DNA from 2 places in the Pseudomonas sediminis genome. Region 1 is predicted to be linked to the other one. Evidence: predicted binding sites of a transcription regulator. Region 1 holds the regulator's gene; the other holds the start of a gene.
The links. The regulator sigma-54, encoded in region 1, starts transcription at its own class of promoters, with help from an activator protein. The targets are predictions, from matches to a motif close to ANTGGCATNNANNTTGCTNT.

Region 1 (14,425 bases):
CATCCAGGTCGGGCAGGTCGCGTGCAACCAGGTTGGCGATCTGTTCGAGCACGCGTTTTTTGCTGCCGCCCGGCACGTTCACCAGGGAACGGCCGGGGGTCAGGATATTTTCAAGTCGGATCATGGATAGGGAATGTCAGCGGGCTGTGGCACCTTGCAGGCGTTCGAGCTGCTTTTCCTTGTGCTTGATGAGTTGACGGTCGAGTTTATCGGCCAACAGGTCGATGGCAGCGTACATGTCCTGATGTTCGGCGTTGGCGACGACTTCGCCGCCGGCGATGTGCAGGGTGGCTTCGATCTTCTGCTTGAGTTTTTCGACCTCCATGGTCACCTGTACGTTGGTGATCTTGTCGAAGTGGCGTTCCAGTCGGCCCAGTTTCTCGCCGATATAGTCACGCAGGGCGTCGGTCACATCCAGCTGATGTCCACTGATGTTGACTTGCATACCGCTATCTCCTTGTTGCCTTGTGTAAGAGACGGAATCCATGAGAATCCGCCACCGGAACACGTTGGCTTGGAGGCAGGTCGCCTCCTTGGCCTACATCAGTCGCTTGCGTTCGCTGGAGGGCGCTATACCGAGGGATTCACGGTATTTGGCAACCGTCCTGCGGGCGACTTGGATGCCTTGTGCCTCCAGTAAACCAGCGATCTTGCTGTCACTCAACGGCTTTTTCGCGTTTTCTGCTGCGACCAGTTTTTTGATGATCGCGCGGATCGCGGTGGACGAGCATTCGCCGCCTTCGGAGGTGCTGACGTGGCTGGAGAAGAAATATTTCAGCTCGTAAATACCACGCGGGGTGTGCATGAATTTCTGCGTGGTAACACGTGAAATGGTCGACTCGTGCATGCCTACTGCCTCGGCGATGTCGTGCAATACCAGAGGCTTCATCGCTTCATCACCGTAGTCGAGGAAGCCACGCTGGTGCTCGACGATCTGGGTGGCTACCTTCATCAGCGTTTCGTTACGGCTTTGCAGGCTCTTGATGAACCAGCGGGCCTCTTGCAACTGGTTGCGCATGAAAGTGTTATCGGCACTGGAGTCGGCGCGTTTGACGAAGCCGGCATACTGCGGGTTGACGCGCAGACGCGGCATCGCCTCCTGGTTCAGCTCCACCAGCCAACGCTCATTGTGCTTGCGCACGATTACATCGGGCACGACGTATTCTGGCTCGCTGGATTCGATCTGCGAACCTGGACGCGGATTCAGACGCTGGATCAGGTCGATGACCTGGCGCAGTTCGTCTTCCTTGAGTTTGGTGCGCCGCATCAGTTGGGCGTAATCGCGGCTGCCGAGCAGTTCCAGGTAATCACCGACCACGCGCTGGGTTTCGTTCAGCCAGGGGGTGTTGGCGGGCAGCTGACGCAGTTGCAGTAGCAGACACTCGCGCAGATCACGGGCGCCGATACCCGCGGGTTCGAACTGCTGGATGCGGTGCAGCACCACTTCCACTTCGTCCAGTTCGATATCCAGCTCGGGGTCGAAGGATTCGGTCACTTCCTCGAGGGTTTCCTCGAGATAGCCGTCGTTGTTGATGCAGTCGATCAGGGTGGCCGCGATCAGGCGATCCTTGTCCGACATGGGCGCCAGGTTCAGTTGCCAGAGCAGGTGGCTGTGCAGGCTCTCGCCGCTGGACGTGCGGGTGGTGAAGTCCCACTCGTCATCATCGTTGCTGGGCAGGCTGCTGGCGCTGGTTTGGTAGATGTCTTCCCAGGCTGTGTCGACTGGCAGCTCATTGGGAATACGCTCGCCCCAGTCGCCTTCTTCCAGGTTATCCACCGTGGGGGTGGTTTCCTGGTAGCTCTCTTCCTTGCTCGGGGTCGGGGTGGCGCTCTCGGCGCCATCAGCCATTGGATCGCTGTTGTCGAAGTCGTCGCCTTCTTCCTGGCGCTCGAGCATGGGATTGGACTCCAGCGCCTCCTGAATTTCCTGTTGCAGGTCCAGGGTGGACAGTTGGAGGAGGCGGATAGCCTGTTGCAGCTGCGGGGTCATCGTCAGCTGCTGGCCCATCTTGAGGACTAGCGATGGTTTCATTGCAGACCTTAATTTACTGGCGAGTTACGCCTTCCACATCAGGGCGCCGAAGCGCCGCCAGGAAGCAAATTATATGCCTGATGTTGTCGATTTTGCCTAGGGGTTGCCATATTTCTGTCGTGAAATATCCGCAGGCCTACAGGCGGAACTCGTGCCCCAGGTAAACCTCTTTCACCGTCTGGTTGGCAAGGATGGTCTCGGCGTCACCTTCAGCGATTAGTTGTCCATCGTTGACGATGTAGGCGGTTTCGCAGATATCCAGGGTTTCGCGCACGTTGTGATCGGTGATCAGAATGCCGATGCCCTTGGTCTTGAGGTGATGGATGATCTGTTTGATGTCGCCAACCGAGATCGGGTCGACACCGGCAAAAGGTTCGTCGAGCAGAATGAACTTGGGGTTGGTCGCCAGGGCTCTGGCAATCTCTACGCGGCGTCGCTCACCGCCGGACAGGCTCATGCCGAGGCTGTCGGCGATATGGTGAATATGGAACTCCTGCAGCAGGTTTTCCAGCTCCGCCTGGCGGCCGGTGCGGTCCAGGTCCTTGCGCGTTTCCAGGATGGCCATGATGTTGTCGGCCACCGACAGCTTGCGGAAGATCGACGCTTCCTGCGGCAGGTAGCCGATGCCCGCGCGGGCGCGGCCGTGCATAGGCTGATGGCTGACGTCGAGGTCGTCGATCAGCACGCGGCCTTGGTCGGCGCGTACCAGGCCGACGATCATGTAGAAACAGGTGGTCTTGCCGGCACCATTGGGGCCGAGCAGGCCAACGATCTGACCGCTTTCGATGCTTAGGCTGACGTCACGCACGACCTGGCGGCTCTTGTAACTTTTCGCCAGGTGTTGGGCTTTGAGAATGGCCATTACTGCTGCTGATCCGCGGGTTTGTTCTTCGGTTGGATGACCATGTCGATACGCGGGCGCGGCGTGCTGACGTTGCCGCCTGTTGCGCGGCCGGCGTTGACGATCTGGCGGCGGGTGTCGTAGACGATCTTCTCGCCTTCGAAGGTATTGCCTTCCTGAATCACCTTGGCCTGGTCGATCAGTACGATGCGCTCATTGCTGGCGAAGTACTGGATGGTCTTGCCGTAGGCCTTGACGATGTCCTTGTCCACAGCCGGCTTCTGCTCGTAGTAGGCCAGATTGCCGACCGATGTGAAGACGTCGATGTCGCCACTGGCGGTCTGGGTGATGGTAACAGTGTCGCCCGTGATCTTCAGGGTGCCCTGAGTGATGATCACATCGCCGCGGTAGACGGCTACACCTTGTCGATCATCCAGTTCTGCGCTGTCGGCCTGGATGCGAATCGGTTGATCGCGATCCGATGGCAGTGCCCAGGCAGCCGCGCTTCCCAATGCGGCGCCGAGGCTGAGAATCAGGGGGAGGGTATTAACGAACCTCATGCTGGCCTCTTACGTTGGACTGCAGGAGCATCCTGCCGTCATTCAAGTACGCTTTCATTCCTTGTGCCGTGGTTACCCCGTTGGCCGCGACGATTCTAACGGCTTGCTCGGTCTGCGCATATTCCTTGTCAGGAATAACGGTCATGCGGCTGCTGGTGATGATGGTTGGACGGTTCTTGGCGTCGGTGCGGGCGATGCGCACGTCGTCGATCAGTTCTACCTCGACGCCGCCGGGCGAGACTTCGGCACGCTGGCTGGTGACTTCCCAGGGCAACTCGGTGCCGCGATATAGCTTCAGCTTGGGGGTATCGACCAGGGTAATGTCGGTGCTTTTGATGTGTTCGAGCTTGTCCGCGGTCATGCGGTAGTGCAGTTTGCCGTCATCCTGGAACTGCACGGTACGCGCGCCTACCGCATAGAAGTCGACTACGTTGTCATCGCTGGCCTGCTGGGTCAGGCGCGCGCTGTCCGGGGCAAGGTTCCAGTAACCGAGTGCGGCCACGACGACTGCAATCAGAGCAAAGATCAGGGTATTGAGGATTTTACGCGGCATGCTGTTCTCTACAGGTAGGCGGCTTGGGCCGCATCCAGTGTGCCTTGGGCACGCATGATCAGTTCGCAGAATTCCCGCGCCGCACCATCACCGCCACGCGCCTGGGTTACGCCGTGGGCATGCTGGCGGACGAAGCTGTCGGCGCTGGCCACGGCCATGCCCAATCCGACACGACGAATCACCGGAAGGTCCGGCAGGTCGTCACCGAGATAGGCGACCTGTTCATAGCTTAGGCCGAGTTCGGCGAGCAGGCCGTCGAGTACCACGAGTTTGTCTTCACGACCTTGGAACAGGTGCTGGATACCCAGGTTGTTGGCGCGGCGCTCCACCACAGGTGTCTTGCGGCCGCTGATGATGGCCGTGCGCACGCCCGAGTTGATCAGCATCTTGATGCCGTGGCCGTCGAGTGTGTTGAAGGTCTTGAACTCGCTGCCGTCTTCGAGAAAGTACAGGCGGCCGTCGGTCAATACGCCATCGACGTCGAAGATCGCCAGTTTCACGGCGCGTGCGCGTTGCAGTAGTTTGTTCATCACATCACCCCCGCGCGCAGTAGATCGCCGAGGTTGAACGCGCCGATCGGGCGATCATCACTATCGACTACCACCAGGGCGCTGATCTTGTTGTCTTCCATGATCTTCAGGGCTTCGGCGGCGAGCATCTCGGCGCGAATGGTCTTGCCATGCGGCGTCATCACGTCGTCGATCCGGGCATCGCGTACATCGATGCCCTTGTCCAGTGCGCGGCGCAGGTCGCCATCGGTGAAGATCCCGGCCAGGTGGCCATCAGCCTCCAGGACCGTGGTCATACCCAGGCCCTTCTGGGTCATTTCCAGCAGGGCGTCACGCAGGCTGGTGCCGCGTGTGACTTGAGGCAGGCTCTCGCCGCTGTGCATCACGTTCTCTACCTTGAGCAGCAGGCGCCTGCCAAGGGCGCCGCCCGGATGGGAGAAGGCGAAGTCTTCGGCGGTGAAGCCGCGCGCTTCGAGCAGGGCGATAGCCAGGGCGTCGCCCAGTACCAGGCTGGCAGTGGTCGAGGAAGTGGGTGCCAGGTTCAGCGGGCAGGCTTCCTGCGAGACGCGTGCATCCAGATTGACCTCGGCGGCCTTGGCCAGCGGCGACTCAGGGTTACCGGTCATGCTGATCAGGCGGATACCGAGGCGCTTGATCAGTGGCAGCAGGGTAACGATCTCGGCGGTCGAGCCAGAGTTCGACAGTGCCAGAACGATGTCGTCCTTGGTGATCATGCCCATGTCGCCATGGCTGGCTTCTGCCGGGTGGACAAAGAACGACGTGGTACCGGTGCTGGCCAGAGTTGCAGCGATCTTGTTGCCGATATGCCCGGACTTGCCCATGCCAACCACGACCACGCGGCCCTTGCAGCTGAGAATCAGCTCGCAGGCCTTGATGAAGTCGGCATTGATACGGGGCAATAGCTCCTGCACCGCTTCAATTTCGAGGCGGATGGTGCGCTGCGCGGAATCAATCAGGTCGCGGGTCTGGTTCATTGAGTAAGGCTGTCGGGCGAAAAAAGACGGGGATTATAAACGGAAAAGCTTCCCGCGCTCACCCTCGGTGCAACGAGCCAACGTCGAAACTGTCGCAAGTCTGAACGACGCTTTGGGGCGCTATTGGGCGGCATGTTCGGCAAATGCTATAGTTCGCGGCCATTTTGGCCCTCTCTGGATGGTGCGTGTCTTCGCTTCTGGAGGCGGCGTCTGCCAGGAAGGCCTTATTTTCAAGGAGTTCAGATGAGCGCCGAGCACGAGTACGCGATCGAGTTGCAGGGCGTCAGCTTTCAGCGTGGCGCGCGATCGATTTTCGACAAGGTCGATATCCGCATTCCGCGCGGCAAGGTCACCGGCATCATGGGCCCCTCCGGCTGCGGCAAGACCACGCTGCTGCGCCTGATCGCTGCCGAACTGCGTCCTTCTGCAGGCGATGTGCGCGTCGACGGCGTCAGCCTGCCGAAGCTCTCGCGCGACGAACTGTTCGATATGCGCAAGCAGATGGGCGTCCTGTTCCAGAGCGGCGCGCTGTTCACCGATCTCGATGTGTTCGAGAACGTGGCGTTCCCTCTGCGCGTACACACCAAGCTTTCTGAAGAAATGATCCGCGACATCGTCCTGATGAAACTGCAGGCCGTCGGCTTGCGCGGGGCGCTGGATCTGATGCCGGACGAGCTGTCTGGCGGCATGAAGCGCCGTGTCGCGCTGGCCCGAGCCATTGCGCTCGATCCGCAGATTCTGCTGTATGACGAGCCGTTTGTCGGTCAGGACCCCATCGCCATGGGTGTTCTGGTGCGCCTGATCCGCCTGCTCAACGATGCACTGGGGATCACCAGCGTGGTGGTGTCTCACGACCTTGCAGAAACGGCCAGCATCGCCGACTACATCTATGTCGTCGGTGATGCTCAGGTGTTGGGGCAGGGCACTCCGGCCGAGTTGATGGAGTCGGATAATCCACGTATTCGCCAGTTCATGAAGGGCATTCCGGATGGGCCGGTGCCGTTTCATTTTCCAGCGCCGGACTACCGCGAAGATCTGTTGGGGAGAGGTTGATGCGCAGAAATTCACCGCTCGAACGGCTGCGGCTGTTCGGTCGTGCGGGTATCGATGTGGTCGCGACACTGGGGCGTTCGGTGCTGTTTCTGGTCAGCGCTCTGTTCGGTCGCAGCCGTGCCGGCAAGCCTTTGCAGCTGTTGATCAAGCAACTGTTCGCGGTTGGCGTGATGTCGCTGGCGATCATCGTCGTGTCCGGCATCTTCATCGGCATGGTGTTGGCCCTGCAGGGCTACAACATTCTGGTCAGCTATGGCTCCGAACAGGCTGTTGGGCAGATGGTCGCCCTGACCCTGCTGCGTGAACTTGGCCCGGTGGTGACCGCGTTGCTGTTCGCCGGTCGCGCCGGCTCGGCGCTGACTGCCGAGATCGGCAACATGAAGTCCACCGAGCAGCTCTCCAGCCTGGAGATGATTGGCGTCGACCCGCTCAAGTACATCGTCGCGCCGCGGCTGTGGGCCGGCTTCATTTCCATGCCGCTGCTGGCGATGATCTTCTGCGTGGTCGGCATCTGGGGTGCGGCCATGGTCGCCGTGGATTGGCTGGGCGTTTACGAGGGCTCGTTCTGGTCGAACATGCAGAACAGTGTTTCTTTTTATGACGACGTGCTCAACGGCGTGATCAAGAGCATCGTCTTCGCCTTCGTGGTGACCTGGATCGCCGTGTTCCAGGGCTACGACTGTGAACCCACTTCCGAAGGCATCAGCCGTGCGACCACGCGCACCGTGGTGTACGCCTCGCTGGCCGTGCTTGGGCTGGATTTCATTCTGACCGCTTTGATGTTTGGAGATTTCTGATGCAAAACCGCACGCTGGAGATTGGTGTCGGCCTGTTCCTCATGGCCGGTGTGCTGGCCCTGCTGTTGCTGGCCCTGCGCGTCAGCGGCCTGAGCGTCGGCAGTGCTGGCGATACCTACAAGGTCTACGCCTATTTCGACAACATCGCCGGGCTGACCGTGCGCGCCAAGGTCACCATGGCCGGCGTGAGCATCGGCAAGGTCACTGCGATCGATCTGGATCGTGACAGCTACATGGGCCGGGTGACCCTGGAGCTCGATGGTGGCGTCAATAACCTGCCTGAGGATTCCACTGCGTCGATCCTGACTGCGGGGCTACTCGGTGAGAAATACATCGGCATCAGCGTTGGTGGTGACGAGGAGGTGCTCAAGGACGGCGGCACCATTCACGACACGCAGTCCTCGCTGGTGCTGGAAGACCTGATTGGCAAATTCCTGCTCAATTCGGTCAATAAAGATGAAGCCAATTGATGAGGGCTCCTGACATGTTCAAAACCGTGCGTAATTCCCTGCTGGTGTTGCTGGCTACCATGCCGCTGCTGGCCACCGCTGCGCCAAGCGCCCATGAAGTGGTGCAGCAAACCACCGAAACCCTGCTGGCGGACCTCAAGGCCAACAAGGAGCAGTACCGCAGCAACCCCAATGCTTTCTACGACTCGCTCAACGAGATTCTCGGCCCGGTGGTGGATGTCGATGGCATCGCCCGTGGCGTGATGACCGTGCGCTACTCGCGCCAGGCCTCGCCTGAGCAGATGAGCCGCTTTCAGGAGAACTTCAAGCGCAGCCTGATGCAGTTCTATGGCAATGCCTTGCTCGAGTACAACAATCAGGACATTCGCGTGCTGCCGGCCAGCGGCAGGGCCGAAGGCGAGCGCACGTCGGTCGGCATGGAGATTCGTGACGGCAAGGGCGCGGTTTATCCGCTGTCCTACACCATGGTGTCGATGGATGGCGGCTGGAAGTTGCGTAACGTGGTGATCAACGGCATCAACGTCGGCAAGTTGTTCCGCGATCAGTTCGCTCAGTCGATGCAGAACAACCGCAACGATCTCGACAAGGTCATCGACACCTGGGCCGATACTGTGGCCAGGGCTCGTCAGGCTCGGGGCGAGTCGTGAGCCAGGCGACAATCAGCGAGCGCGCCGCTGGGCAATTGCAGCTCAGTGGCGTGCTCGATTACAGCACCGGCCCGCTGCTGCGTGAGCAGGGCGCGCGCCTGATCGCCGCAAGCAGTGCGACATGTCTGGCACTGGACTGCAGCGCAGTGGAAAAGTCCAGCAGCGTCGGTCTGGCGCTGTTGCTGGCGTTCATGCGTGATGCACGTAAGGCAGGGCGTGAGTTGACAATCAGTGCGCTGCCCGACGACATGCGAGAGATCGCTCAGGTCAGCGGCCTGCTGGAGTTGCTACCGCTGCAAGCGTGAAGTGCTTCCCGTCGTTCCGTCAGCGCCGTTGCTGGCGGGGTTCGCAGGCGGGAGGCTTTTTTGTATGATGGCCGACCCGCGGGCGCTGGTAGCCCGAATGCGTCAGTCGAGGTCGAGCATGCAGGCTGCAGAAGTAAAAAGCCTCCTAGAGGAAAAACTCCCGAATACCCAGGTGGAAGTCGAAGGCGAAGGCTGCAACTTCCAGCTCAACCTGATCAGCGACGAACTGGCCGCACTCAGCCCGGTCAAGCGTCAGCAGCAGATCTATGCCCACCTCAATGCCTGGATCGCTGATGGCAGCATCCACGCCGTGACCATGAAATTCTTCAGCCAGGCCGATTGGGCCGCGCGTTCCTGAGCCTGCGGGCGACGAGATTCCTATGGATAAACTGATCATTACCGGCGGCGCTCGCCTCGATGGCGAAATCCGCATTTCCGGTGCGAAAAACTCTGCTCTGCCGATTCTGGCGGCCACCCTGCTGGGCGACGCCCCCGTCACCATCTGCAACCTGCCGCACCTGCACGACATCACCACCATGATCGAGCTGTTCGGCCGCATGGGCATCGAGCCGGTGATCGACGAAAAACTGGCGGTGGAAGTTGATGCGCGTGCGATCAAAACCCTGGTCGCGCCTTACGAGCTGGTAAAAACCATGCGCGCCTCGATTCTGGTGCTTGGCCCCATGGTCGCCCGCTTCGGTGAGGCCGAGGTGGCGCTGCCCGGTGGTTGCGCGATCGGTTCGCGTCCGGTCGATCTGCACATCCGTGGCCTCGAGGCCATGGGCGCGATCATCGATGTCGAAGGTGGCTACATCAAGGCCAAGGCCCCGGAAGGTGGCTTGCGCGGGGCGCACTTCTTCTTCGACGTGGTCAGCGTGACCGGTACCGAGAACATCATGATGGCCGCGACCCTGGCCAAGGGCCGCAGCGTGCTGGAAAACGCCGCGCGTGAGCCTGAGGTGGTCGACCTGGCCAACTGCCTGATTGCCATGGGCGCGAAGATCCAGGGCGCCGGCACCGATACCATCATCATCGACGGCGTCGAGCGCCTGCACGGTGCGCGTTTCAACGTCATGCCCGACCGTATCGAAACCGGCACCTACCTGGTCGCCGCCGCCGTTACCGGTGGTCGGGTCAAGGTCAAGGATGCCGATCCTTCGACGCTGGAAGCCGTACTTGCCAAGCTGCAGGAAGCGGGCGCCGAAATCACCACCGGCCCGGACTGGATCGAGCTGGACATGAAGGGCAAGCGCCCGAAAGCCGTCAACCTGCGCACCGCTCCCTATCCGGCGTTCCCCACCGACATGCAGGCGCAGTTTATCGCCCTGAACGCGGTGGCCGAAGGCACTGGCACCATCATCGAAACCGTGTTCGAAAACCGCTTCATGCACGTCTACGAGATGTTGCGCATGGGCGCCAATATCCTGGTCGAAGGCAATACTGCCGTGGTTACCGGGGTCGACAAGCTCAAGGGCGCGCCTGTTATGGCCACCGACCTGCGCGCCTCGGCGAGTCTGGTACTGGCCGCGCTGGTGGCTGACGGCGATACGCTGATCGACCGCATTTATCACATCGACCGTGGTTACGAGTGCATCGAAGAGAAGTTGCAACTGCTCGGCGCCAAGATCCGCCGCGTTCCGGGTTGATGGCGATCTGCTGCGCGTCGGTCCTGCTGCGTTAAAAACAGGCTCGGAATGCTCATTTACAACTTGTAAACTCCGCTTCCTCGCCTGTTTTTGCCTTGCATGACTCTAGCTCGCGAGATCGCAGATAGTGTGGCCACCCCTCTCGGGAGGCCGCTTCCGCTCAAGGAAACCGTTTCATGTTGACCATCGCCCTGTCCAAAGGCCGCATTCTCGATGACACCCTGCCGTTGCTGGCTGCAGCGGGCATCGAGCCGACCGAGAACCCGGACAAGAGCCGCAAGCTGATCATCCCGACCACTCAGGATGACGTGCGCCTGCTGATCGTGCGTGCCACCGATGTGCCGACCTATGTCGAGCACGGTGCCGCTGATCTGGGTGTCGCCGGCAAGGATGTACTGATGGAGTACGGCGGCCAGGGCATCTACGAGCCGCTGGATCTGCAGATCGCCAAGTGCAAGCTGATGACGGCTGGCAAGGTCGGTGCGCCGGAGCCGAAAGGCCGCCTGCGCGTGGCCACCAAGTTCGTCAACGTCGCCAAGCGCTACTACGCCGAGCAGGGCCGTCAGGTCGACATCATCAAGCTGTACGGCTCGATGGAACTGGCGCCGCTGGTGGGCCTGGCCGACAAGATCATCGACGTGGTCGACACCGGCAACACCCTGCGTGCCAACGGCCTGGAACCGCAGGAACTGATTGCTACCATCAGCTCGCGGCTGATCGTCAACAAGGCCTCGATGAAGATGCAGCACGCGCGCATCCAGGCTCTGATCGATACCCTGCGTGGCGCCATCGAGGCGCGACATCCGCACTGATCTCTTTCGAGTAAGCGCTGAAGCAGTCGTCATTCCCGCGAAGGCGGGAACCCAGAACATGCAGCACCTGGGCTCCCGCCTTCGCGGGAGTGACTGTTCAGAGTTTTCTCCAGCCTATCCGTGTCATAGCCATTTTTCTTGGGTGCCCGCACGGTGGGCTTGCTACATTACGGGCGCCCGAGAACACGCCATTTAATGAGGCTTTCGCTATGACCGCACCCGTTGCCATCCGCCGACTCAACGCTGCCGACACGGACTTCGCGCGTCATCTGGATCATCTGCTGTCCTGGGAAAGTGTCTCCGACGATGGCGTCAACCAGCGCGTGCTGGAAATCATCCAGGCCGTGCGTGAGCGCGGCGATGCCGCCCTGGTCGAATACACCCAGCGTTTCGATGGTCTGCAGGTCGCCTCCATGGCCGACCTGATCCTGCCGCGCGAGCGCCTGGAACTGGCCCTGACCCGTATCAGCGCCGAGCAGCGCCAGGCGCTGGAAGTGGCCGCCGAGCGGGTGCGCAGCTACCACGAGAAGCAGAAGCAGGACTCTTGGCGCTACACCGAAGCCGACGGCACGGTGTTGGGGCAGAAGGTCACCCCGCTGGATCGCGCCGGCCTGTACGTGCCGGGCGGCAAGGCGTCCTACCCGTCCTCGGTGCTGATGAACGCCATTCCGGCCAAGGTCGCCGGCGTGCCGGAAGTGGTAATGGTGGTGCCGACCCCGCGCGGTGAGATCAACGAGATCGTTCTCGCTGCTGCCGCCATCGCCGGCGTCGATCGTGTGTTCACCATCGGTGGCGCCCAGGCTGTGGCCGCGTTGGCCTACGGCACCGAGAGCGTGCCGCCGGTGGACAAGATCGTCGGTCCGGGCAACATCTATGTGGCCACCGCCAAGCGCCATGTGTTCGGCAAGGTGGGCATCGACATGATCGCCGGTCCGTCGGAGATCCTCGTGGTCTGCGATGGTCAGACTGACCCGGACTGGATCGCCATGGATCTGTTCTCCCAGGCTGAGCACGATGAGGACGCCCAGTCGATTCTGGTCAGCCCGGATGCCGCCTTCCTCGACCGCGTCGCTGAAAGCATCGCCAAGCTGCTGCCGACCATGGAGCGGGCCGAGATCATCCGTACCTCGCTGGAGGGGCGCGGCGCCTTGATCCAGGTGGCGGACATGGCGCAGGCTATCGAGGTGACCAACCGTATCGCGCCCGAACACCTGGAGCTGTCGGTCGCCGACCCGGAAGCCTGGCTGCCCGAGATTCGCCACGCAGGTGCGATCTTCATGGGCCGCTACACGGCAGAAGCCCTGGGCGACTACGTGGCAGGCCCGAATCACGTGCTGCCAACATCGGGCACCGCGCGTTTTTCCTCGCCGCTGGGTGTGTACGACTTTCAGAAGCGCTCGTCGATCATCTTCTGCTCGCCGGATGGCGCGTCGGAGCTTGGCAAGAGCGCCTCGGTGCTGGCCCGTGGCGAGTCGCTGACCGCGCATGCGCGCAGCGCCGAGTACCGAATCAAGCCTTAAGGGCCACGTAGGGTGGACAACGCTTCGCTTGTCCACCGCTATGCATACGACAACTCAAGCATTTCGAGGAGAGAAGGGCGGATGAGCAAATTCTGGAGCCCCTTCGTCAAAGACCTGGTGCCCTATGTGCCAGGTGAGCAGCCCAAGCTAAGCAAGCTGGTCAAGCTCAATACCAACGAAAACCCTTATGGTCCGTCGCCCAAGGCCATTGCGGCGATGCAGGCTGAGGTCAACGACAACTTGCGTTTGTACCCGGACCCCAACAGCGACCGCCTGAAGCAGGCGGTCGCTGACTACTACGGCGTACAGACCAGCCAGGTGTTCGTCGGCAACGGTTCTGACGAGGTGCTGGCGCATGCGTTCCATGGCCTGTTCCAGCATGACGCGCCTTTGCTGTTCCCGGATATCAGTTACAGCTTCTATCCGGTTTACTGCGGCCTGTACGGTATCGAGCAGCAGCAGGTGCCGCTGGACGAGCAGTTCCAGATCCGCGTGGAGGATTACGCCAGGCCGAACGCTGGCATCATCTTCCCCAACCCCAATGCTCCGACGGGTTGCCTGCTGCCGCTCGACGCCATCGAGCGCCTGCTGCAAGGCAGCCCGGATTCGGTAGTGCTGGTTGATGAGGCATATATCGACTTCGGTGGGCAGACGGCCATCGCCCTGGTCGACAAGTACCCGAATCTGCTGGTCACCCAGACCCTGTCCAAGTCGCGCTCGCTAGCTGGGCTGCGCGTCGGCATCGCGGTTGGCCACCCGGATCTGATCGAAGCGCTGGAGCGAATCAAGAACAGCTTCAACTCCTACCCGCTTGATCGAGCGGCCATCGCCGGTGCAGCCGCAGCGTTCGAGGACCGTGATTATTTCGAGAAAATCTGCCAGCAGGTGATCGAGAGTCGTGAGGCGGTGGTTGCGGGCCTGCAGGGGCTGGGCTTCGAGGTACTGCCTTCGGCAGCGAACTTCGTCTTCGCCCGTCATCCGGGCAAGGATGCAGCGACTTTGGCCGCGGGCCTGCGTGAGCAGGGCGTGATCGTGCGTCACTTCAAGCAGCAGCGCATCGCCCAGTTCCTGCGTATCACCATCGGTACGCCGGGGCAGAACCAGGCACTGCTGGATGCGCTGCGCGGGCTGTAAACGGTCCTGATCAGACATGAAAAAGCCGGCTAACGCCTAGGGTGTGTTGCCGTTTCGCGCTAAGCGCTTGATCTATAAGAGCAAACTCGTATCGTTGAAGCTCTGACCCGACATCGATACGAGCTTGCAATGCCCCGATTACTGCTCAGCGATGAGCATTGGTCGAAGCTGCGGGAAATTCTGTTGCACAAGGCCATCTACAACAAGCGTGATCTACGAATGACCGTGGAGGGCATGCTGTACCGCATGCGCACGGGATGCCCCTGGAGAGACCTGCCCAAGGCGTTTGGCAACTGGAATAAGGTCTACAAGCGCTTCAATGCATGGTCTGCTGCCGGCAAATGGCTCAAGGTCTTCAAGGTGCTGGTGGTGGAGCCCGACATGGAGTGGGTGTTCATTGATGGCAGCCATGCCAAGGCTCACCAGCACAGTGCAGGTGCTGCCAGCGCAAACGATGAAGCTATAGGGAAAAGCCGAGCCGGCAATACCAGCAAGATTCATCTGGCAGTGGACGCCCACGGCTTACCCATCGAGTTTGAAATCACGGGAGG
Region 2 (14,425 bases), 1.3 Mb from region 1:
GGCTCGCTGGGAAGCCGTCGAAGTGTTGCGTTGGCTGCGCGACTTCGTCGAGGAGGCGCGCGTTCAACCAGCCTCCTGACGACCCAAAAAGGCTCAGCGGTGCCCGCTCATGCACGGCAATGGCTCAGAAACATGCAGAGCGAGCCGAGCGCGGGCTCACTTTTCAATCAGCTAAACGACTTCATAAGCAATATGTAACTTATTGATTTTTAATAGCCAGTAATTCATAGGCCAGCATCTTTATTGCGCCTGTCAGGCGCCGGATACCCCTGCTCGGCCGTCGTACACGAAAGCTGGCAAGCCCTTTGCTATGTCCCTGTCAATCATCCTGTGTAGCACGCCAACGGTGGCGGGCCGAGGATCACGGACAACGGCGTCCGTCAGGTCACCTTCCTCTCATCGAGGTGGCCTGGCGTACGCCGTTTTTTGTTTATGCGCCTGACAAGGATTAGATCCATGACTGATCGTGATTCGAACAAGCCCCTGGCCACCAGCCGCCGTAACTTCCTCAAGCAATCCATCGCCCTGGCCGGCGCCGTGAGCGGAATCGCCGCGCTCGGCCTGTCGGCGCCGGCTTCGCTGCGCAGCGCAGCCTGGGCAGCCGGCTCCGATGCGCCGGAGAAAGCCGCGCTTAACGTAGGCTTCATTCCCCTGACCGATTGCGCTTCAGTGGTGGTCGCCGCCACTCAGGGTTTTGGCGAGAAATACGGCCTGACCATCAATCCGAGCAAGGAGGCCTCCTGGGCCGGCGTGCGCGACAAGCTCAACACCGGCGAACTGGATGCCGCCCACGTGCTCTACGGCATGATGTACGGCGCCCAGCTCGGCCTGGCCGGGCCGCAGCGGGACATGGCGGTGCTGATGGGGCTGAACCAGAATGGCCAGGCCATCACCCTGTCCAAGCAACTGCGCGAAGCCGGCGTGACCAATGGCGCGCAATTGGCCGAACACGTGAAGAAAGGCGGTAACCCGCTGACCTTCGCTCAGACCTTCCCCACCGGCACCCACGCCATGTGGCTGTACTACTGGCTGGCCAGCGTCGGCATCAACCCGATGAGCGACGTGAAGACCATTGTCGTGCCGCCACCGCAGATGGTCGCCAACATGCGCGTCGGCAACATGGACGGTTTCTGCGTCGGCGAGCCCTGGGGCGCGCGGGCGATCTTCGACAAGATCGGCTTCACCGCCACCACCACGCAGCAGATCTGGCCGGACCACCCGGAGAAGGTGCTCGGCACCACCCGCGCCTTTATCGAGCAGCATCCCAATGCCGCCCGCGCACTGATCATGGCGATTCTCGATGCCAGCCGCTTCATCGAGGCCAGCGAGGAGAACCGCAAGAGTACCGCCAAGCTGATTTCCGGCAAGGCGTACGTCAACGCGCCGGTGCAGGTGATCGAGCCGCGCTTTCTCGCCCAGTACGAGGACGGCCTCGGCAACAGCTGGAAGGACGAACACGCCATGGCCTTCTGCAAGGATGGCAGCGTCAACTTCCCCTATCACTCCGATGGCATGTGGTTCCTCACCCAGTTCAAGCGCTGGGGCCTGCTCAAGGATGCGCCGGATTACGCGGCCGTGGCCGCCCAGGTCAACCAGACCGCGCTCTACGCCGAGGCCGCTGGCGCGCTGAATCTGCCCGTACCGAGCAGCCCGCTGCGCAGCAGCACGTTGATCGACGGCGTGGTCTGGGACGGCAGCAATCCGGCCGCCTACGCCGACTCCTTCGCCATCAAAGCCTGACCGGAGGTGAGCATGAATGCGCCCCTGAAAACCCCGTTGCCGCCGATCGCCAAACCGCGCTTCTCTGCGCAGGCCTTGCTACCAAGCGCCGCCACACTGGGCAACCTGTTCAAGGCTGGCATCGCCCCGCTGCTGGGCATCATCGCCTTCATCGGCTTCTGGTCGCTGCTGGCGCAGTACAGTGAAGGCTTGCCAGGCCCCTTGAGCACCTGGCAAGCCGCCCTGGTGCTGTTCGCTGATCCTTTCTACGACAACGGCCCCAATGACATGGGCATCGGCTGGAACATCCTCAACTCGCTTGGCCGCGTCGGGGTCGGCTTCGGCCTGGCGGCCCTGGTGGGCATTCCCCTGGGTTTTGCCATCGGCCGTTTCACCTTTCTCGCCGGCATGCTCGCGCCGATCATCAGCTTGCTGCGCCCTGTTTCGCCGCTGGCCTGGCTGCCGATCGGCCTGCTGGTGTTCGAGGCGGCTGGCCCGGCGTCGATCTGGGTGATCTTCATCAGTTCGATCTGGCCAATCATCCTCAACACCGCAGCCGGCGTGGCCAGCGTGCCGCAGGATTACCTGAACGTGGCCCGGGTGCTCAAGCTGTCGGAATTCAAGGTACTGACGCGCATCCTCTTCCCCGCCGTGCTGCCGCACCTGATGACCGGCATCCGTCTGGCCATCGGCGTGGCCTGGCTGGTGATCGTCGCCGCGGAGATGCTCACCGGCGGTATCGGCCTGGGCTTCTGGGTGTGGGACGAGTGGAACAACCTCAACGTCGAGCACATTCTCATCGCCATCATCATCGTCGGCCTGGTGGGCCTGGCACTGGAGCAGATACTGCTGTTGATCGCCAAACGCTTTGACTACGCAAGCTGAAGAGGCAGGTTCGACCAACTCGTAGCCCGGATGCAAGCCGGAACGCGATCTCCGTTTCCACGGATTGCATCCGGGCTACGCAACCTACAAGTCAGTTCAACAATAGACGCCAAGCCTCTGTTTTAAATGAAAGTGCCTCTGATTAAATCCGGGGCACCGCGCCAGAACGGGAGAACTCCGATGGACAAATTCGTGGAGCTGACTTCTGTCAGCAAGCACTTCGACACCAAGAAAGGCCGCTTCCAGGCACTGGCAGACGTCAACCTGAGCATCGCTCGCGGCGAGTTCGTGGCGCTGATCGGCCACTCCGGCTGCGGCAAATCCACCGTACTCAACCTGATCGCAGGCCTGCTCGACGCCAACGAAGGCGGGCTGATCTGCAATGGCCGCGAGATCGACGGTCCCGGCCCGGAGCGCGCCGTGGTGTTCCAGAACCATAGCCTGCTGCCCTGGATGACCTGCTTCGGCAACGTCCACCTGGCCGTGGAAAAGGTCTTCGGTGCACGTGAAAACAAGGCGCAGCTCAAGGCCCGCACCGAGCAGGCGCTGAACATGGTCGGCCTCAACCATGCCATGCACAAGCACCCCAACGAGATATCCGGTGGCATGAAGCAGCGCGTAGGCATTGCGCGCGCCCTGGCCATGGAACCCAAGGTGCTGCTGATGGACGAGCCGTTCGGTGCCCTCGATGCCCTGACCCGCGCACATCTGCAGGATGAACTGCTGCGCATCGTCGGGCAGACCCAAAGCACCGTGGTGATGGTTACGCATGACGTTGACGAGGCCGTGTTGCTGTCCGATCGTATCGTGATGATGACCAACGGCCCGGCCGCTACCGTTGGCGAAATTCTCGCCGTCGACCTGCCGCGCCCGCGCGACCGCCTGGCGCTGGCCAATGACCCGCAGTACCACGCCTACCGCACCGCTGTACTGGAATTCCTCTACCAGCGCCAGCAACGCCCGGCCGCCTGAGCGCAATGAACCGCTCTGGCACAGGGACCGGGGCGGTTGAACCTCTGCACTATCGCAGGGACGAACAAGGGCCCTCAACCGACAAGCAGAGAATCCCGTGCTCGATCTCACCACCTGGAATCTGTCGATTCCCACCGAACCGGCACCGACCACCATCACCACCGAACGCCTGAATAACGGCTATGAAAGCCGTTACTTTCGGCGCAATGCCGACGGCAGCGTGACCTTCTGGGTGCCTGTTACCGGTTCGACCACGCCCGATGCGCGCTATCCACGTAGCGAACTGCGCGAAACCCAGCACGACGGCACACTCGATAACTGGCTGCATGCCAGTTCGGACAGCTATCTAAGTGCCGTGCTGCAGGTCGACCAGGTGCCCAGCCGCAACAAGGTGGTGATCGGTCAGATCCACAGCACTGACGCGCCAGGCAGCCAGAACGACCCTTTGCTCAAGCTGCAATATCACTATCGGCGAGGTGTTGGCCGGGTGGAAGCACTGCTGCGCGCCCTCCCAGGCGACAGCGAGGTGCAGAACATTCTGCTGGCCGAGAACATCCAGCTTGGCGAGCGCTTCGGCTACGACCTGCGCGTCACACCCAGCGGACGCATCGGCATCAGCGTGGCCAGCGCAGATGGCGACGACGGCTCGCTCTACCGCCAGTTGAGCAGCAGTTGGAGCAAGCAGTACCTGTACTTCAAGGCCGGCGCCTACATCCAGGACAATTACGGCCCGGATAGCGAAGGTGGTCGGGTCACGTTCTACCACCTCAACAGCCTGCATCGCTGAGGTTACAATCGCCGCTCTCCTCGACCAAGGCTCGACCATGGCACGCCTGACCCTCGATTTCCCCGAAGACCAGTACTGCTACAGCACCCACCTGACCGTGCGCGTCACCGACATCAACGGCGCCAACCACTTGGGCAATGACTCGATGATCTCGATGATTTCCGAGGCGCGTGCGCGCTTCCTCTTCGAGTTCGGCATTCGCGAAACCGACGGCAAAGGCACCGGCATCATCGTCACCGACCTGGCCACCACCTACCGCGCAGAAGCTCATGCACGCGACCAATTGCTGTTCGAAGTCGGCGTGATGGATTTCAACAAGTACGGTGGCGACATCACCTTCCGCATCACCCGTCCGGCTGATGGCACTCTCGTGGCGATGGCCAAGTCCGGCTTCGTGTTCTTCGATTATCTGCAGTCGAAGGTGGTGCCGATGCCAAAGACTTTCAGCGCCAAATTCCCCAAGGTCAATCGTGTGGTCGGATAACCGACCTGTTGGCGTGACAGTTGCTAATCCATCTGCTACGCCTTAGTGCATAACGATAAAAGCCCTGCGCAGCCCCGGTGCAGAGCTACCTTGGGAGGAACCGCAATGCCAGCTATGCGCCAACGCGCTCAACGCGCTGCTCTGATCGCCAGCCTCTCCGCCTGGCCACTCCTCACTCTTCCCCTTCCCACTCACGCCACCACGACCCACTTGCCCAGCACAACGCAGGCGCCGATGCAGGCCGAGCATACGGCAGGCAAGGTCGAACTCAGCCGCTGATTGGCCAGCGCCGCACCAAATCGGCGCTCATGGCCTTGAAAAGGTGCACCCGCAGCAGCGCTGTACGGTGATGTCGCGCCCTGAAACCCGCTGAATCTGCGGTTTTGGCAAATTGGCACAAGCGCTGCATTGCTAGCCGTACAACTTGATTAAAGCGCGCGGCTCAACGACGAGCAGCGCGCTTCCCGATAGAACGGGATAGGACAAAGGCGTCCTCGCTAGGTGACTAGCGGGACGCCTTTTTTGTTTTTCTGGCCTGCCATTTTTGGCAGCCACCTTTTTCCGTGATCCATGACTCAGGAGATGGCCGGCATGCAAAAACTCAAGCTGGTGATGATCGGCAACGGCATGGCGGGTGTGCGCACCCTCGAAGAGCTGCTCAAGCTCGCTCCCGATCTTTACGACATCACCGTGTTCGGCGCCGAGCCGCACCCCAACTACAACCGCATCCTGCTCTCACCGGTGCTGGCCGGCGAGCAGACCTTCGAGGAGATCGTGCTCAACGATCTCAACTGGTACGCGGATAACGGCATCAAGCTGCTGCTCGGGCGCAAGGTGGTCAAGATTGACCGCAAGGCGCGCCGGGTGATCGCCGACGACGGCAGCGAGGCCGAATATGACCGTCTGCTAATCGCCACCGGTTCCAACCCTTTCATCCTGCCGATTCCGGGTAAGGACCTGGACGGTGTGATCGGCTACCGCGACATCGCTGACACCCAGACCATGATGGACACCGCCAAGACTCACAAGCACGCGGTGGTCATCGGCGGCGGCCTGCTCGGCCTGGAAGCTGCCAACGGCCTCAAGCTGCGCGGCATGGACGTCACCGTGGTGCATATCGGCGACTGGCTGCTGGAGCGTCAGCTTGATCGCACCGCCGGCGAGCTGCTGCAAAAGTCCCTGGAAGACCGTGGTCTGAAGTTTCTCCTGCCCAAGCACACCGCCGAGCTGCTGGACAACGGCGAAGGCCGCGTCTGTGCAGTGAAGTTCAAGGATGGTGAGGTGATCCCAGCCGACCTGGTGGTGATGGCTGCCGGCATCCGCCCCAACAGCGAGCTGGCCGAGAGCGCCGGCATCGCCTGCAACCGCGGTATCCTGGTCAACGACACCCTGCAGACCTATGACCCGCGCATCTACGCCATCGGCGAATGTGCCAGCCACCGCGGCATCGCTTACGGCCTGGTGGCGCCGCTGTTCGAGCAGGCCAAGGTCTGCGCCAACCACCTGGCCCAGCTCGGCTACTCGCGCTACCAGGGTTCGGTGACCTCGACCAAGCTCAAGGTCACCGGCATTGATCTGTTCTCCGCTGGCGAATTCATGGGAGGAGAAGGCACCGAGACCATCACCCTCTCTGACCCCATCGGCGGCGTATACAAGAAGCTGGTGATCAAGGATGACGTGCTGGTCGGCGCCTGCCTGTACGGCGACACCGCCGACGGTGGCTGGTACTTCCGCCAGATCCGCGAGAACCACAACGTCAGCGAGATTCGCGACCACCTGATGTTTGGCGAAGGTGCCATCGGCGACGTCGGCCATCAGGGCGCCGACAAGACCGCCAACATGCCTGACAGCATGGAAATCTGCGGCTGCAACGGCGTGTGCAAGGGCACCATCGTCAAGGCGATCCAGGCGAACGGGCTGTTCTCGGTCGACGAGGTGAAGAAGCACACCAAGGCAGCCAGCTCCTGCGGCTCCTGCGCCGGCCTGGTGGAGCAGATACTGATCAGCACCGTCGGCGGCGCCGCTGACGTCAAGCCCAAGAGCGAGAAGGCCATCTGCGGCTGCTCCGACCTGAACCACGGGCAGATCCGCAAGGCGATTCGCGAGCAACACCTGACCTCCATGGCGCAGACCATGACGTTTCTCAACTGGAGTACGCCCAACGGCTGCGCCACCTGCCGCCCGGCGCTCAACTACTACCTGATTTCCACCTGGCCGGGCGAGGCCAAGGACGACCCGCAGTCGCGCCTGATCAACGAGCGTGCCCACGCCAATATCCAGAAAGACGGCACCTACTCCGTGGTGCCGCGCATGTGGGGCGGCGTGACCAATCCGTCTGAGCTGCGCCGCATCGCCGATGTGGCCGACAAGTACAAGGTGCCCATGGTCAAGGTCACCGGCGGCCAGCGCATCGATCTGCTGGGTATCAAGAAGGAAGACCTGCCGGCAGTGTGGAAAGAGCTGGATATGCCCTCCGGTCACGCCTACGGCAAATCCATCCGTACCGTGAAGACCTGCGTGGGCAGCGAGTTCTGCCGCTTCGGTACGCAGAACTCGACCCAGCTCGGTATCGACCTGGAACACGACCTGTTCAATATGTGGTCGCCGCACAAGGTCAAGCTGGCGGTTTCCGGCTGCCCGCGCAACTGCGCCGAAGCCGGCATCAAGGATGTCGGCATCATCGGTGTGGACTCGGGCTTCGAGCTGTACATCGGCGGCAACGGCGGGATCAAGACCGAGGTCGCCGAGTTCTTCGTCAAGGTGAAGACCGCCGAGGAAGTGCGCGAATACAACGCCGCCTTCCTCCAGCTCTACCGCGAAGAAGCCTTCTACCTAGAGCGCACCGTGCACTACATGCAGCGTGTCGGCATGGAGCACATCAAGAAGGCGGTGCTGGAAGACGAAGCCAATCGCAAGGCCCTGGCCGCTCGCCTGCACTATGCCCTGTCGTTCGAGCAGGACCCGTGGAAGGAGCGCATCGAGACGCCGCAACTGAAGAAAGAGTTCGACACCATCAAGGTGGTGCAAATCGAGGAGGCCACCGTATGAACTGGCTGGATATCTGCGCCCTGGACGAGATCAACCTGCTCGGCTCGCGCATCGTCAGCGGCCCCAAGGGTGACATCGCCATCTTCCGTACCGCAGGCGACGAGGTCTTCGCTCTCGACGACCGCTGCCCGCACAAGGGCGGCCCGCTATCCCAAGGCTTGATCTACGGCAAGCGCGTGGCCTGCCCGCTGCACAACTGGCAGATCGAGCTGGAGTCCGGCGATGCCGTGGCGCCGGACGTGGGCTGCGCTCATCGGCACCACGCCCGGGTCGAGAATGGCCGCGTGCTGTTGGCCCTAAACACCGCCGCGAAGTGCGCCTGAGCCGTCCGGCGGTAGGCTCACGGCCTGCCGCCAGACGTATTGCCCCCTAGGAGCTCCGAACATGGCCAGCCCCACTCAAGTCACCGCCTCCACCTGCTGCTACTGCGGCGTGGGCTGCGGCGTGCTGATCGAGCACGACGGCGAGCAGATCCTCGGCGTCGCCGGCGATCCCAGCCACCCGGCCAACTTCGGCAAACTGTGCAGCAAGGGTTCGACCCTGCACCTGACCGGCGACCTCGATGCCCGCGCCCTCCATCCCGAACTGCGTCTGGGCAAGGGCCTGGCCCGTACCCGCACGGACTGGAACAGCGCCCTGGACCATGCCGCGGCGGTGTTCGCCGAGACCATCCGCGAGCACGGCCCGGACAGCGTCGCCTTCTATATCTCCGGCCAGCTGCTGACCGAGGACTACTACGCCTTCAACAAGCTGGCCAGAGCATTGGTGGGAACCAACAATATCGACAGCAATTCGCGCCTGTGCATGAGCTCGGCGGTGGTCGGCTACAAGCGCAGCCTCGGCGCCGACGCCCCGCCCTGCAGCTATGAAGACATCGAGCAGAGCGACTGCCTGCTGATCGCCGGCTCCAACATGGCCTACGCCCACCCGGTGCTGTTCCGCCGTCTGGAAGAAGCCAAGGCGCGCCGCCCAGAGATGAAGGTGATCGTCATTGACCCGCGGCGCACCGACACTTGCGAGCTGGCCGACCTGCATCTGGCGATTCTGCCCGGCACCGATGTGGCGCTGTTTCACGGCATCCTGCATATCCTGCTGTGGGAGGGCTGGATCAACCGCGCCTATATCGACGCCCACACAGAAGGCTTCGAAGCACTGAAGAAGCTGGTGCGCGACTACAGCCCGGCAGTCACCGCCGACCTTTGCGGCATCAGTCTGGACGATCTGCAGCGCTGCGCCGAGCTGATCGGCCGAGCGCCCTCCTTCCTCTCGCTGTGGTGCATGGGGCTGAACCAGTCCAGCGCCGGCAGCGCCAAGAACAGCGCACTGATCAACCTGCACCTGGCCACCGGGCAGATCGGCAAGCCCGGCGCCGGCCCCTTCTCGCTGACCGGCCAGCCCAATGCCATGGGCGGCCGCGAGACCGGCAGCCTGAGCAACCTGCTGCCGGGCCACCGCGAGGCCGGCAACGCCGAACACCGTGCCGAAGTCGCCGCCTACTGGGGCGTCGATGCACTGCCGGAGACGCCCGGCCTGTCCGCCATCGAGTTGTTCGATGCGGTGCACGACGGCCGCATCAAGGCGCTGTGGATCGCCTGCACCAACCCGGCGCAGTCGCTGCCGAACCAGAGCAAAGTGCACGAGGCCCTGGCCGCCTGCCCCTTCGTCGTGGTGCAGGAAGCCTTCTTCACCACCGAGACCTGCCGCTACGCCGACCTGCTGCTGCCGGCCGCCAGCTGGGGCGAGAAGGAAGGCACGGTGACCAACTCCGAGCGCCGCGTCAGCCATGTGCGCCGCGCCGTGCCAGCGCCCGCAGAGGCGCGGCCCGATTGGTCGATCACCTGCGACTTTGCTCGTCGCCTGGAAATTTTGCTCCGCCCCAGCCTGCCAAGCCTGTTCGACTTCTCCAGCAGCGAGGCGCTGTTCGAGGAATACAAACACCTGACCGCCAAGCGCGACCTCGACCTCTCGGGGCTGAGCTACGCGCTGTTGGATGATCAAGGTCCTCAGCAGTGGCCGTTCCCGGTCGGCGCGTACCAGGGCACCCAACGCCTCTATTCCGACGGGAATTTTCCCACCGTCAGCGGGCGCGCTCAGTTCCATGCCGACCCGTACCGCGCGCCGAAGGAAAAGCGCGAGGCGCGCTATTCGCTCACCCTCAACACCGGCCGCCTGCGCGATCAGTGGCACGGTATGAGCCGTACCAGCACCGCCGCACGCCTGTTCGGCCATGTCGAATCTGCCGTGCTCGGCCTGCACCCGGATGAACTGCGGCGTCGGCGCCTGCAGGACGGCGACCTGATCCAACTGCGCAGCCGCCGTGGCAGCCTGATCCTGCCGGTGCAGGCCGACGAGTCGGTGCGTCCCGGTCAGGCCTGGCTGCCGATGCACTGGGGCGACCGCTTCCTCAAAGGCCTGGGCACCAATGTCTTGACCCAGCCGGCCTTCGATCCACTGTCCAAACAGCCGGAGCTCAAGCATGCCGGTGTCGAGGTGGACAAGGTGGAACTGCCCTGGCAGCTGTTCGCCCTGGTCGAGGGTGACGTACAGAGCCGCTTCGAGGCGCTGCGTCCGCTGTTCGAAGCGTTCGCCTACGCCAGCCTCACCCCCACCGGTCGCGAGCGCCCCGCTCTGCTGATCCGCGCCGCCAGCGCAGTGTCGCCGCCGCCCGAGCTGTTAGCGCAGATCGACCGGCTGCTGCGCCTGAATGAAGGACCGGTGCTGGCCTACGACGACCCGCGCCGTGCGGTAGGCAAACGTGTGCGTATCGAGGATGGCCGTATCGTCAGCATTCGTCTGGCCGGTGAAACCGCCGCCAGCGAATGGCTCAGAAGCCTGTGGCTGGAAGGTCAGGCCAATGCCGACCTGCGTCGCTGGCTGCTTGCGCCAGTCTCCGCGCCGCCAGGCAATTCCAGCACCACGCTGGGCGGCAAGATCCTGTGCAACTGCCTGAACGTCAGCGAAGGCACGGTGCGTGTCGGCATCGAACGCGGCCTGGACCTGGATGGGTTAAAGCAGACGCTCAAATGCGGCACCAGTTGTGGCTCCTGTGTACCCGAAATCAAACGCCTGCTGGCCCAGCAGTCAGTGGCGAGACACGCGTAGGGTGCGGTGCGCGCACCGCTGCAAAAAATTCGGTGCGCACGACCTAGGCGGCCCCGCGACACCCAACGAGAGGTGGTAAAGATGAATGCAAAAGTCTGGCTGGTAGGCGCTGGCCCTGGTGATCCCGAGTTGCTGACGCTCAAGGCGGTCAAGGCGCTGAAGCAGGCCGAGATCGTGATGATCGACGATCTGGTCAACCCGGCCGTGCTCGAACATTGCCCCAGCGCGCGTATCGTCTCGGTAGGCAAGCGCGGCGGCTGTCGCTCCACCCCGCAGGCCTTCATCCATCGTTTGATGCTGCGCTACGCACGCCAGGGCAAATGCGTGGTGCGCCTGAAAGGCGGCGATCCGTGCATCTTTGGTCGCGGCAGCGAGGAAGCCGACTGGCTCGGCGAACATGGAATCGACGTGGAAATGGTCAACGGCATTACCGCTGGGCTGGCTGGCGCCACCAACTGCGGTATTCCTTTAACCTTGCGCGGTGTGGCTCGCGGCGTCACCTTGGTCACTGCCCATACTCAGGATGACAGTTCATTGAACTGGACAGCCCTGGCCAAAAGCGGCACGACATTGGTGGTCTATATGGGCGTGGCCAAGTTGGCGGACATTCGTGACGGCCTGCTCGCTGGCGGCATGAGCAATGAGATGCCGGTAGCGATGATCGAGAACGCCTCGCTGCCCGAGCAACGCGAATGCCGCAGCCACCTCGCAACGATGCAGGACGACGCGATGGCCTTCGCTCTGAAAAGCCCGGCCATTCTGGTGATCGGCGAAGTCGCCCGCGCCAGCACCCAGTTCAGCATGCCCCTGCTCCTGCATGCGTGAATGCTTCACGCACCAGCGAGGCCGTTGTTTGCCCGTCGCCCCCTCGGCGGGCTTTTTATTCCAGAAAAGAAAAAACCCGGCCGAGGCCGGGTTTTTCTTAAAGCACCAGAAGCATTACTGCTTAACTTGGGCTTCTACTTCAGCTTCAACGCGACGGTTGATAGCGCGACCAGCGTCGGTGGCGTTGTCAGCAACCGGACGGGTTTCACCATAACCGGCAGTGCTCACGCGGCTACCGTCAACACCGTACTGGTTAACCAGTACTTCACGAACGGCGTTTGCACGACGCTCGGACAGTTTCTGGTTGTAAGCGTCGCTACCAACGGAGTCGGTGTGACCTTCAACAGTGGTGGTGGTCTGCGGGTACTGGTTCATGAAGTCAGCCAGGTTCTTGATGTCGCCATAGCTTTCTTCTTTGACGCGGTCTTTGTCGAAGTCGAACTTGACGTCCAGCTCAACGCGAACAGCTTCCATTACCGGCTCAGGAGCAGGCTCTGGCATCGGCTCAGGTGCAGCAGCTACGACCGGAGCCGGAGCAGGCTTGCTGCCACCACCGAAGTTCAGACCAACACCCACGCCAGCTTGCCACTCGGTGTCGCCCTGGTCGATGTTGTACAGAGCGTCAACGCCAGCACGGGCGTAGAACATTTCGGTGAAGTAGTACTTGGCACCAGCGCCAGCGATAGCCAGGGTGGAGTGGTTGCGACCACCGCTGTTGGCATCACCGATGCTCTGATGGCCGAAACCGGCAGAGACGTACGGACGCAGACCAACACCCGGCTGACCGAAGTGGTAGATAGCCTTCAGGTCGGTCAGGTTGCCCTTGATGTTTTTGCTGCCTTGCGAACCTTCGCCACGCAGGTCGTGGTATTCGCCGTAGGACAGCGCCAGTTCGACGTCGTCAGTCAGGTAGTAGCCGATGCTGCCACCGAACAGGTTGCCTTCGTTGTGCGCGTAATCACGCTGAACGTCGGTGAAGTAGCGATTGACGAAGCCCTCCACCTCGACGGCGCCTTGGCCTTGCGCCAGCGCGCCGAAGGAGGTTGCGGCAACGAGAGAGCCAATGACTACGCCCAAGGTGTTTTTTACTTTCATCCGTTAAATCCCCATCTTGGTGGTTAATAAGTCACCGTTAATTTCAGTCGGCAACTTGGCGGCGATTTTATCAGGTTTCGCCACTCCCTTAGTGGTCGGGAAGCTGAACTAAGTTTCGGAAGTTTCCGAAAATTTATCCCGCAACCGATCCAATGCGCGCTTGTAACGCATCTTCGTTGCGCTCAAGCCCATGTGCATGATGTCGGCAATCTCTTGAAACTCGAGCTCTGCGACAAAACGTAGCACCAGAATTTCGCGGTCGATCGGGTTGACGTGAACCAACCAGCGATCAAGACCGCCTCGCTCCTCGACTTTAGGTGTCTTCTCGTCGGAAGCTTCTTCGAGCGGATCCAAACTCAAGGCGTCAATCAATCGACGCTTGCGCCGCTCTTTTCGATACTGAGTAATGCATTCGTTGTAGGTGATGCTATAGAGCCAGGTCTTGAACTTGGACTTACCCTCAAAGTTCTTGAGGCCATAAAGAACCTTGAGCATCACCTCCTGACAGACATCGTCAGCATCCCTTTCGTTCCCCAGATAACGCGCACAAACGTTAAATAATGTTCGCTGGTAGCGTCTCATCAACTCTTCATAAGCACGAGTGATGTGAAACAGCTCGTCGTGGGCGCGCGCCACCAGCTCTTCATCGGTGAGCTCGCGGGGGTCGTAGCGCGTGGGCAGGGCTTGAGCTTTGTTCAAAACGAGTCGGGCCGACGGTCAGGACGAAAAGTGCCCGGCAGGTCACGCCTGTCGGGCAGCTGCATAAAATAACAGATTGGCGTCAGCGACTGTTCACGCGTTGCTCGAGCATCACTCGATTGGCTACCGATACCAGCTCGCCGGCATCGGTCAACAGGGTGGTTTTCACTGTACCGATCTCTTCGATCTGGCCTTCGACCTCACCAACCTGCACTTGTTGCCCGACCTGGTACAACTCGCGCACATAGATGCCTGCCAGGATCTGGCTGGCGATATCGCGGCTGCCCAGCCCCAGGGCCAGGGCGACCGCCAGACCGACGGAGATCAGCACGATGGCGATGACGTTGTTGAGCAGGTCGGTTTTGACCTCCAGTTGGCCGATGGCAACCGAGATGCTGATGATGATCACCAGCCCCTGCGCCACGCGCCCCAGACCGTTGGCGTATTCGAGCCCCACACCTTCAGCGGCGCCGCGTACCAGGCTGCTGACCAGTTGCGCGAGCAGCACGCCAGCCAGCAGCACCAGCGCTGCGCCGAAGACCTTGGGCAGATACAGCGCCAGCACGTCGAGGGTTGCAGACACGCGCTGCAGGCCGAGCGATTCAGCGGCCGAGACCAGGAAGATCAGCAGAACGAACCAGTAGACGATCTTGCCGATCAGCGTCGAAACCGACGCGTGAATACCCACGCGAGCCAGCAGCTTGGTCAGCCCGGTGCCCATCATCAGGCGGTCCAGGCCAACCTTGCCGAGCAGCTTGGACAGCAGCGTGTCGAGCAACTTGGCGACGACGAAGCCGAGCAGCACCAGC

Region 2: the regulator sigma-54 is predicted to act here: its motif matches at 5,238-5,257, upstream of nirB (nitrite reductase large subunit NirB).

The regions. Positions count from the first base shown of each region.
Region 1 covers NZ_CP154631.1:2,730,772-2,745,196, forward strand. Annotated here, with positions in the region: gene ptsN (PTS IIA-like nitrogen regulatory protein PtsN) at 1-124, opposite strand, end outside; gene hpf (ribosome hibernation-promoting factor, HPF/YfiA family) at 137-445, opposite strand; gene AAEQ75_RS12870 (RNA polymerase factor sigma-54) at 539-2,032, opposite strand; gene lptB (LPS export ABC transporter ATP-binding protein) at 2,169-2,894, opposite strand; gene lptA (lipopolysaccharide transport periplasmic protein LptA) at 2,894-3,433, opposite strand; gene lptC (LPS export ABC transporter periplasmic protein LptC) at 3,420-3,986, opposite strand; gene AAEQ75_RS12890 (KdsC family phosphatase) at 3,995-4,516, opposite strand; gene AAEQ75_RS12895 (KpsF/GutQ family sugar-phosphate isomerase) at 4,516-5,490, opposite strand; gene AAEQ75_RS12900 (ABC transporter ATP-binding protein) at 5,734-6,543, shown strand; gene mlaE (lipid asymmetry maintenance ABC transporter permease subunit MlaE) at 6,543-7,340, shown strand; gene mlaD (outer membrane lipid asymmetry maintenance protein MlaD) at 7,340-7,810, shown strand; gene AAEQ75_RS12915 (MlaC/ttg2D family ABC transporter substrate-binding protein) at 7,825-8,457, shown strand; gene AAEQ75_RS12920 (STAS domain-containing protein) at 8,454-8,762, shown strand; gene AAEQ75_RS12925 (BolA family protein) at 8,881-9,120, shown strand; gene murA (UDP-N-acetylglucosamine 1-carboxyvinyltransferase) at 9,143-10,408, shown strand; gene hisG (ATP phosphoribosyltransferase) at 10,585-11,220, shown strand; gene hisD (histidinol dehydrogenase) at 11,430-12,740, shown strand; gene hisC (histidinol-phosphate transaminase) at 12,822-13,874, shown strand; partial or broken gene AAEQ75_RS12950 (IS5 family transposase) at 14,004-14,425, shown strand, end outside.
Region 2 covers NZ_CP154631.1:3,999,807-4,014,231, reverse strand. Annotated here, with positions in the region: gene AAEQ75_RS18845 (hypothetical protein) at 1-79, shown strand, start outside; gene AAEQ75_RS18840 (CmpA/NrtA family ABC transporter substrate-binding protein) at 457-1,740, shown strand; gene ntrB (nitrate ABC transporter permease) at 1,753-2,604, shown strand; gene AAEQ75_RS18830 (ABC transporter ATP-binding protein) at 2,785-3,576, shown strand; gene AAEQ75_RS18825 (polysaccharide lyase family 7 protein) at 3,674-4,363, shown strand; gene AAEQ75_RS18820 (thioesterase family protein) at 4,401-4,847, shown strand; gene nirB (nitrite reductase large subunit NirB) at 5,439-7,895, shown strand; gene nirD (nitrite reductase small subunit NirD) at 7,892-8,218, shown strand; gene AAEQ75_RS18805 (molybdopterin-dependent oxidoreductase) at 8,280-10,997, shown strand; gene cobA (uroporphyrinogen-III C-methyltransferase) at 11,079-11,822, shown strand; gene AAEQ75_RS18795 (OmpA family protein) at 11,937-12,917, opposite strand; gene sigX (RNA polymerase sigma factor SigX) at 13,026-13,616, opposite strand; gene AAEQ75_RS18785 (mechanosensitive ion channel family protein) at 13,699-14,425, opposite strand, start outside.